DNA from 3 places in the Paenibacillus diazotrophicus genome. Region 1 is predicted to be linked to each of the others. Evidence: riboswitches for the same ligand, from Rfam matches in the RefSeq annotation. Region 1 holds a riboswitch; each other region holds the start of a gene.
What was found. A riboswitch is a leader RNA that binds a small molecule or an ion and turns the genes downstream of it on or off. The one in region 1 is predicted to bind cyclic di-AMP.

Region 1 (3,282 bases):
TGCGATACCGGGAACGTAGTACAATTAAGCGCACTCCCGGATTCCATTCCTCCCACTTCTGTTCCATTTTGTTAATTTCTTCTTCATCAAATCCAACATACACGGCTACCACATTATCCGTTAAGGACTTGGCATAGCTGATGGAATGCAGAACTGCACGGGTTACACCTGCGACAGGAACAACTACGGTGCTTCCTTTGATACAAGGTTTATCCGTTTCCGGACAAATACGCAGCTGATCTGCTGTATTGAGATAATGGCGGTGAATCCGGTGGAACACGAACATTACAACCGGCAGGAAGATAAAGGCCATCCATACACTCGAGAACTTCGTGATGATAAAGATCAGAGTAATGGTCAGGGTAGTAAGCATCCCCACCGTATTCACAGCAAATTTATTTTGCCAGCCTTTAGGTTTGGATTTATACCAGTGCACCATCATACCAAGCTGGGACAGGGTAAAAGGAATGAATACACCCACTGCATACAAAGGAATCAGACTTTCTGTATTTCCATGAAAAGCAGCGACAAGCAGGGCTGATAATACACCCAAGAAGATAATGCCGTTAGAGAAGCCCAAACGGTCGCCTCGGACCATAAAGGCATGGGGCAGATATTTATCTTTGGCAAACATAAACGCCAGCAGCGGGAAAGCTGAGTAAGCCGTATTGGCTGCAAGGAAGAGAATTACAGCAGTAATCCCTTGAATGAAGAAGTACAAACCACCGCGTCCAAAAGTAGATTCAGCAATTTGGGATACAACTGTAGCTTTGGTATCCGGTGTAATTCCGTACCAGTAGGCGAGCAGCGTGATTCCTGTAAACATACTTCCAAGGATAATTCCCATCATCATCAAGGTTTTGGCCGCATTTCTCTCAGCAGGTGCCTTGAAGTTTGGAATTGCGTTCGATACCGCCTCTACTCCTGTAAGGGCCGAACAGCCGGAGCTGAAGGCTTTAAGCAGTAAAAACAAACTGACATTCGATACAGCAGCCCCGATTTCTGGAACATTGGCATGGGCTCCGCCGGTTGCATATTTGAATATTCCCGCAATGATCAACACGAAGATCGATACTACGAACAGATACACAGGAATAGCAATGAACGATGCAGATTCCGTAACGCCTCGTAGGTTGACAAGGGTCAAGAGCAGAATAACGGTTACGGCGATTAGAACACTATGATTATGAAGATTAGGAAAAGCGGATGTGATCGCATCCGTCCCTGCCGACGCACTAACCGCAACGGTCAAAATATAGTCGACCAGAAGCGATCCGCCTGCTAAGAGTCCAGTAGGAACCCCGAGGTTGCTCTTGGCAACGATATACGCGCCTCCGCCTTGCGGATAAGCAAAAATAGTCTGGCGATAGGATAAAATCAAAATAGCCAGCAAGCCCAATACGGCTAATGCAATTGGCAATGAGTACCAGATAGCTGTGAAGCCTGCGGCTACCAGCACAATCAGGATTTGTTCCGTTCCGTAGGCTACAGACGAGAGCGCATCAGAAGACAGGACAGCCAGTGCTTTCACCTTGGATAACTTTTCATGATCGAGTTCGTTCGACTTCATCGGACGCCCGATCAATAGTCGTTTTACCTTGCTTACCATTGTAGTAACAGTTCCTCTCTTTGCTTACGTTGAAACGGTAATACCGTGCGCTGTTTTCATTGGTGGATTTCATAAATGCAGGCACAAAAATAAGCATACGGAAATGATCCGCATGCTTACGCATCGTCATTATCCCACCGTTGCTTACGAGGTTAGCTGGCGGATTCGGGCTGTGGTAGCCCTACGGTTATAGCCCTTGCGGACCGTTCCCGATTCACCCCTTTGGCGCTTGGCCAATGTTGGTTCCCCCGTTTTTCCTTACAGAAAATTCAGCGCATATTCAACTTCTCACAAGGTCTAATGATAGTCTACAATGCCTCTTCCGTAAAGCGGTGAAAAAAATGAAAAAAGAATGAAAAAACATCCAATTTACGCAAAACAAAGATGAGGGATATAGCGATCTTTCATTCTCTGCGAATATCCCTTCATACCGGGTTTTTTCATGATTTTTATCTATATTTGTGTCAGAAATTTCAGGAATGATTGCCCTCTATATTCTGCTGTGGCTCTGTCTAGTCTACGGTGTCCTCTTTACGCCCGGTCCAGAGCAAAATCGTGATTAGAGCAAATGCGATCAGGGCAAGCAAAGGGATCGTAATGAACCCGAAAAAATTAAGATAATCTTTATTACAGGGTACGCCAATCGTACATGGGAGCACCTTGCTGAGTGCAGGAATCTTCTGCTCGGCATAATGATAAACACTTATGCTACCCCCAATTAGACTTAAAGGAAGCACATAAGGAATTATCTTTTTGTCATTCCGGTATGTGGCAATGCCCAGCAGGATGAGCTGCGGGTACATAAATATACGCTGGAACCAGCACAGCTTACATGGCTCGTACTTTAGGACCTCGCTAAGATACAAGCTTCCCGCTACCGCAATAACGGACACGAACCAGGCCAGATAGAGACAGTGGCGCCTGCAGAACGTAGAGAACTTCATCACTCGGCGCTCACTGCTTCGGAAGCAGACTTCATCTGTGCATCTATGGCTTCCATATTGAATGGCTCCTCTACTTTGTATCCATTAATAAATACAGTAGGTGTGGAGGTGACTCCGGTATCCTTGGCAAGAGTAATATCCTTTTGCAGTTCACTTTCATAGGTCCGTTCCTTGATATCCTTGCGCAACAGATCTAAATCAATGGGCAGCTTTTCCTTCTCTGCCAGATTCACCAGAAAATCCTGTGTAGCCCATTCAGCATTTTCATCCCCTTGATTCGCATAAATTGCATCGTAATACTTCCAGAAAGCATCACTATTCTGATGGTATACCGAGAGGGCTGCCAGAGAGGCCGTTTCAGAATCCGGACCGATAAAGGCCATATTTACGAAGTAAATAGCTGCTTTATTCTGATTCACATATTCCTGGGCCAGCTGTGGCTTGATGACACCTGCAAAATTGGCACACGCCGGGCATTTGAAATCACCGAATTCGACGATTTTAACCGGTGCATCCGCTTTGCCCAGTCTTGGAAGCTCACTGTAATTGAATTGAACCGCTTCGCCTGAACCTGCATTGGAAGAAGAGTCCTTCGATGCCAAAAGAATAAGCACGGTGAAAATAATCACTACAATGGCCACTGTGCTAATAATCAGGATTCTCGTTTTCTGCTTGTCCTGTTCCTGTTGTGCCCTGCGTTTCTCCGCTTTGCTTAATTGGGGAAGCATG
Region 2 (3,282 bases), on a different contig from region 1:
GAACAGCAAGTGGGCACCAAAACCATGGATGCCATCATGGCTGCCTATGCCCGCAAATACCGATTCCAGCACCCTTCCACTGCCGATTTTCAAAAGACCGTAGAAAAAGTGACCAAAAAATCATGGCAAGCCTACTTTGATCAATATGTATACAGTGGCGGCGCTCCTGACTTTGCTGTAGATGACATTATCAATACCCTTCACAAAAAAGGGACCGGCACAGAAAATCCCCGTTATGATTCATCGGTCACCGTGAGCAACAAGAGCAGCCAGTACGGAGAGGTGCCTGTGAAGTTCACCTTTTCGGATGGATATACCGTTCAAAGATATTGGAATGCAAAAGACAGGGAAACTACGTTTCAACTCTCCTACAAAGCGCCGCTGGTATCGGCAGAGATTGATCCCGGGCACTCCATCCTGCTGGAGAGCAGGCATCTGAATAATTTCAGACTCGCGGAACTGGAACCCGACACGCTCTCACGCTGGACGCTTAGCATAACCAACCTAATTGAAAATCTGCTCGGAACTCTTGTCTGGTGAGGTGAAGGATTGTGAAAAGATCGATATCCCGCGGCTGGCACAGCATGAAAGAACAATTTTATATACTGATTCTGTTGTTTATCTACAGGCTGTTCTGGAGTTATTTCATGTACAAGTTTGTTAAAAGCGCAGTAGTTCCGATACTGCTGCGTTACCCTGATCAGGATGCAGGTGGCAGTGCAATGGGCAGACTTTTGTATTATGTGGAGGGGCAGATCGCACTAAGTACCCATTCCGGTGTTCAACAATGGCTCTGGATGCTGCTGGGTTTAAGTGCAATAAGGCTCCTGCTATCCCCATTCATCCGGGCAGGATTGCTCCATGAGCTTCATCAGGAACGTAAAGGCGAGCGTGGAATGTTCTTTTTTCCGGGTATGCGGCTATATGGGCTTCCGGTGTTGCTGTTCAGTCTTGCAGAATGGGTGCTTACAGCGCTGCCGCTCTACTGGCTTCTTCCCAAAATGTACGATCTGCTGCTTACCGGAATTGTGGATTATAAGCTGCTGCTGAAATTGGTACCCTACATTCTGGTTTGGCTATTATATCTATTCTTCATCCGAAAAATGCTGCTGTACATGCAGTTCGGTTATACAGGTGGTACAGGAACTCTGTCTTCTCTGCTGGTCTGTCTGAAAGTAATCATTCCTTCAGTGGGAGTATCGGCGGTGATGGGAGCAGGGGGATTGGTAATGATGCTTGCTTGTGGCGGGATGTCGATCTTTTGTCCCGGGATGCCGGCACTTCTGCTGAGGCAGTTCTCTCCCCTCCCCACTACACTGTTCAAAATGTGGGGAATCGCCGCACAATACCATCTCTGGTCCAGTAAATCATTTCCACAATAAATACTGCAATTTGCCGGCATAATAAAAGAGTCACTGCTCCTTGAGGGAGCGGGACTCTTTTTTTGGATTACAAAGTAAATAAGTGTATTTGCAAAACTGTAAATCCTCTGGTACAATGATGCCTGTACTACTAGTAACAAATTTGTAATCTTTAAGACGCAGCACATTCAAACACAATAAACTTACAAGCATTTGCAAATTGTCGACACGTCGCTCTTCTGGTGCATAAAACGCCAAATTCCCTGCACCGGGAAGTGGGGGAACCATATTTTGGGTGAATTGATCTCGCTTTAGAGGGGTCATAGGGGAACCTTCTACCGAATCCTTAAGCTAACCTCGCAGGCCTTGGAAGGAGTACATCTTTTGAGAAGTCAGAATTTTAAGAAAAAATGTACCGCAGCAGCACTTGGACTAGTAATGGTATTCTCCATCGGAGCTGGTAGCGCTTCCGCTGATTCGAAGATGGACAGCGTCATTGCTAAAACTATTGGAACCACCTATAAATTCGGAGGCACCAGCACAAACGGTTTCGATTGCTCCGGCTTCACCTCGTATGTTTTTAAAAGTGTCGGACTTACCCTACCACGCACGTCCAAGGCACAATTCAGCCTGGGAACATCCGTATCACGGAACAACTTGCGTTCAGGCGATCTGGTATTCTTCAATACCTTTGGATCAGGAGTTTCCCATGTCGGCATTTATGTCGGTGGAGGCAAATTCGCACAATCTTCCAGTTCGCGCGGTGTAAATATTTCTTCGCTGAGTCAAGCCTACTGGGCCAACCGCTACGTTGGCGCTAAACGAGTGATGAGCACTACAGCTTACAAGACCGTTGCCTACGACTAATTGAAGTTTTTATCCCCTCAAAATCACACCTCTAACAACTAAATGTAACTTATACGAGCCCGGAACTGATTATTGCCGTAATCATTTCCGGGTTTTTCCTTTTCCTTATTCTCCCTTTTACACACTTTTTAGAGCTTTGAAACACCCTTTTTGATAAATATTCCAGATACATCTTCCATACCTCTAACTCACGGAGTAATAAACAAGCGCAAATTAGGCATTTTTCTCTTAAAAGGCTCAAAAAATATGTATTTATATGCTTTTAGTGATTGCCAACTGCTTCTGTCTTTGTTACAATTATCGCAGTAAGTCGATAGTAACATTTTTGTAATTATTCAAACCTGATTTACAAAGGTTTTGTCATTGTTTGATCCGTAAGCTAATCCTAATCAACAGTCGTGCCGAGTTCCTTAATTATTAAGGAAACGGGGGAACCGATTTTGGGTGAATTGACCTCCTATTCACAGAGGGGTCATAGGGGACCTTCAACCGAACCCTTAAGCTAACCTCGTAGGCATTTGGAAGGGGTATTTACTTTTGAAGAAGAAGCTGGCAGCCGCACTACTCAGTTTTTCCATCATTCTTACCATCGGAGCGGGAAGCGCTTTCGCAGACTCCAAGATGGACCAGGTTATCGACAAAGCCATCGGTACTAAATACGTATCCGGCGGAGTTTCGACTAACGGGTTTGATTGCTCCGGATTTACCATGTATGTGTTTGATAAGATTGGAATCAACCTTCCTCACCAGTCTGGTTCCCAATATCAAATGGGTACTGCCGTATCCCGCGATAACATTAGACCAGGCGATCTTGTATTCTTTAATACAAGCGGCAAAGGAATATCCCATGTCGGCATTTATGTCGGTGAAGGCAAGTTCGCACACGCTTCTTCCAAGCGCGGTGTAACCATCAGCTCGCTGAGTGACAGCTACTACGTCAACCGCTACGTTGGCGCCAAACGAATTATGAGCACAGATGCTTATCAAGCAGTTGCTACTGATTCACAAGATAACGACGATGTACAATAAGGTCTAATATTGTAACTGAACAAGC
Region 3 (3,282 bases), on a different contig from region 1:
TGTACGTGATTTACGCCCAAAGTTACGGGCATTGCTCAGGGAATCATAGTAGACATCCACCTTGTTGCCTTTAATGGCACCGCCGGTATCCTCTGCACGGCGAAATCCAAGACCCTCAATATACACCCACCAGCCGATAGGTATTACGTTTGGATCCACAGCAATGGTCCGACCTTCCGTTACGCGTGTGCCGGAGGCCGTACGTGTACCAATCCCAGGTTCTTCAGAAGAATAAGCCGTCATGGATACATTTTTGATTATTTTTTTGTACTCAAAATCTATACCTGCTTTGCTCGCAACATTGTTGCTGTTTGTGCTGACTTTAGATGTTTTTGTGGTAGTGGTTGAATTGGAAGTTGCAGTAGTGGCTACAGCAGCCTTGGGAAGTGCTTTGGTACCAATAGCAATGATTTTGTCTTTGGTAACCGTCTGTACTTCCTTGCCCACCATGCGCATAGATGCCAGCTCGCCATCTTGATAGATTTTCTCGATATGCTGGACCATAACGCCCGGTTTGCCCGCTTGCGCAACTCTTACAGTTCCCTTTGTCAGGGAGGGGTCTGCGGTTTTAATAACCCGGAAAGGCAAATTTGTTGTCCGCTGTACCACTTGCTTGTTAATCCGGACAATTTTGATTTCCATGTCGGCAGAAACTGCGGTGTTGAGAGAAGGGTAAATCTTGTCATAGCTCTCCAGGCTGATGCCCAGTTTGTCAATCGCCTGACCGATGGTGTCTTCGGTCGTGTAGAGCGTTTTGGTTGTTCCATCCGCTGTTAGCTTAAAAGCCTGCGCATGGTTGATTACGACACGGTCGCCGTCTTTTATTTCATCACTAAGGCCAATAGATAATGCATCTTGCGGCTGCAGCGAAATTTGTTCTTTTGCCAGCACATCACTGAGCAGCGTATCCCGCGTCTCCAGCGTCTGTACCTTTCCATCTATTACTAAAGTTATTTCTTTAAAGCTTTGACCGTGTACGTACAGCAGAATTACTAGCGCGATAACGATTGATGCCGCGCCTGCAAGTGAAAGTACGCGAGGATTCACTTGCTTCCACCGTAATGCGAAAGACCTGCTGGATGATTGCGAATCATGGGATACTTCTGGTTGGAATACGCCCATTCTCTCCATCCTCCTTACATAGCCCCGTCGTCCAAGTTGTATAGCAAAGGTGACTGTATCACTTCTGACGAAACTAGGTTTGAGATTGCACAGGATACGCCCGCATTGCTTTAGCGTTTCCTGCTCATGGATCGCCTGCTCGGCATAGCTACTCCAGACATCTGTTATACAACAGTATGCTGGAAACATTCACATTATTCAAAAAACAAAAAAAGCCTAAAAAGAGTTCACAGAGGACTCTTTCGTGGCTCTCCGGGTGTCAGAATACGCGGGAATGTTTATGCACGAGGTTTCCTCTCTTACTTGCGCTTACGGGGTTAGCTGTCGGGTTCGGGCATAAGAGAGACGCCCTATCTCAGGTCACCCGCTCACGGCGGTTGCCCTCAAATTCACCCCAAAGACCACGTGAAGAAATCAAATAAAGTCTGCGGCATTTCTGTGTTGTACCCTATGTACGGACATGCGGCAGATCATTATTGGTTCCCCCGTTCTCCATACGGAGACTCAGCGAGACGATCCATGAAAATGTGACTGTCACAGTAACAACAGCTCACTTCACTGAAAAGATGATATCCTGTTTTGATGCATGTTGTAAAGCACGATTCAACCACGTTTACGCAAAAAAATCATTAAAATATTGTAATAATCGGCCGTTTTTTTATTAAAAAAGTTTAATATATCGGCTATACTTCTTTTTTCACCGGATTTACTCCCGTTTTCAGACAATCCCAAATCGTTCCAGTGCGTTCGCATACGTTATTTCAGCTAATTCCTGTAAATCAATTCCTTTTATTTCCGCGGCTGCCTCGGCGACAAGCTTCACATATGCACTCTCATTTCGCTTCCCACGGAAGGGATGGGGCGTGAGATATGGAGAGTCCGTTTCGATCAAAAGCCGGTCCATTGGAGTCTGCGCAAGCACCTCTTTCGGCACTCTGGCATTCTTAAAAGTTACAGGTCCACCAAAGGACAAATGAAACCCTAGATCAAGGCACATTTTAGCCGTTTCCCAGCTCCCCGAAAAGGAGTGCATGACACCGCCAATCTCATTTGCCTTCTCTTCCCTCAAAATCCGTACCACATCCTCGTGCGCATCACGATTATGTATACAGATAGGCATTTTCAGTTCCCGTGCCATACCAATCTGTTTGCGGAATACCTCCTGCTGTATTTCTTTGGGGGAAGTATCCCAATAATAATCGAGCCCGATTTCTCCGATAGCCACCACCTTTTTATGGCTGCACAGAGAGGCAATCCAGTCCATATCCCCCTCCTTCATGTCAATCGCGTCCACGGGGTGCCAGCCTACTGCTGCATAAATATAATCATACGTTTCTGCTAATTTCATTGTCGTTGGAATCGTTTCCCGATTAAATCCAATATTAATCATCTTGCTGACCCCAGCCTCTAAAGCGCGTGCAATAACCTCCTCGCGGTCCTCGTCGAATTGCGGTGCATCCAGATGAGTATGTGTGTCGAATAAGCGCATGCTGCATCATCCTTTCAGTATTGTTTTCTATGATGAATTCCAGAAATTTTTGTATTATTTTGCAAAGATCTCAGCAATGGAAACAGGCAGCTGTGTAAGCACATTCTGTAGCTTATCCTGCGGAAAATAAAGATGATACCGGCCGCGGTGAATACCGCTGATCGAACGGACTATATCGGATACCTCAGAGATCTCCCGCAGTTTATCATGACGGTCCAGCAGCAAAATTTGTTTGCTGTCAAAACCCTCCCCTGGACGAAAAACATCATAAGGAAGATCTGTCGGATAATCAATCTCCAGATCGTAATCAGGATGCAGCCCGGCCCCCGCAAAACTGCGGCGGATTTCATCAATCGTCTCCGAGTCAAGGTGATCCATTTCTACATATTTATACAGTTTACGATGAATAAATCGGCTGCACAAGTCAGCTAATGTTTCATCGGATTCCAGAGTCCACTGCATAAATGCAGTCTGTACCAAGGCTTCATCCAGCAGTAAATACTGTTCCACATTAATCTCTCCACCAAATAAATCACTGAGCGGATTGATCATAAAACGGAAATTATACCCCTCCTGTAGAAGCTCTTTCGCCCTGCGGAATATCTGGCGCAAAATAATCTCCGAGCTGCGTGTAACCGGATGAAAATATACCTGCCAATACATCTGGTAAC

Region 2: linked by a shared signal. The riboswitch ahead of ACAN54_RS29480 (C40 family peptidase) and the one ahead of ACAN54_RS02580 (APC family permease) in region 1 are both predicted to bind cyclic di-AMP.
Region 3: linked by a shared signal. The riboswitch ahead of ACAN54_RS29090 (resuscitation-promoting factor) and the one ahead of ACAN54_RS02580 (APC family permease) in region 1 are both predicted to bind cyclic di-AMP.

Annotation. Positions count from the first base shown of each region.
Region 1 covers NZ_JBGJZN010000001.1:580,280-583,561, reverse strand. Annotated here, with positions in the region: gene ACAN54_RS02580 (APC family permease) at 1-1,609, opposite strand, end outside; cyclic di-AMP (ydaO/yuaA leader) riboswitch at 1,736-1,894, opposite strand; gene ACAN54_RS02575 (disulfide oxidoreductase) at 2,122-2,553, opposite strand; gene ACAN54_RS02570 (DsbA family protein) at 2,553-3,282, opposite strand, start outside.
Region 2 covers NZ_JBGJZN010000016.1:17,263-20,544, reverse strand. Annotated here, with positions in the region: gene ACAN54_RS29490 (M1 family metallopeptidase) at 1-540, shown strand, start outside; gene ACAN54_RS29485 (hypothetical protein) at 585-1,382, shown strand; cyclic di-AMP (ydaO/yuaA leader) riboswitch at 1,604-1,742, shown strand; gene ACAN54_RS29480 (C40 family peptidase) at 1,800-2,228, shown strand; cyclic di-AMP (ydaO/yuaA leader) riboswitch at 2,618-2,760, shown strand; gene ACAN54_RS29475 (C40 family peptidase) at 2,766-3,257, shown strand.
Region 3 covers NZ_JBGJZN010000014.1:47,403-50,684, forward strand. Annotated here, with positions in the region: gene ACAN54_RS29090 (resuscitation-promoting factor) at 1-1,122, opposite strand, end outside; cyclic di-AMP (ydaO/yuaA leader) riboswitch at 1,414-1,642, opposite strand; gene ACAN54_RS29095 (TatD family hydrolase) at 1,841-2,611, opposite strand; gene ACAN54_RS29100 (HD domain-containing protein) at 2,666-3,282, opposite strand, start outside.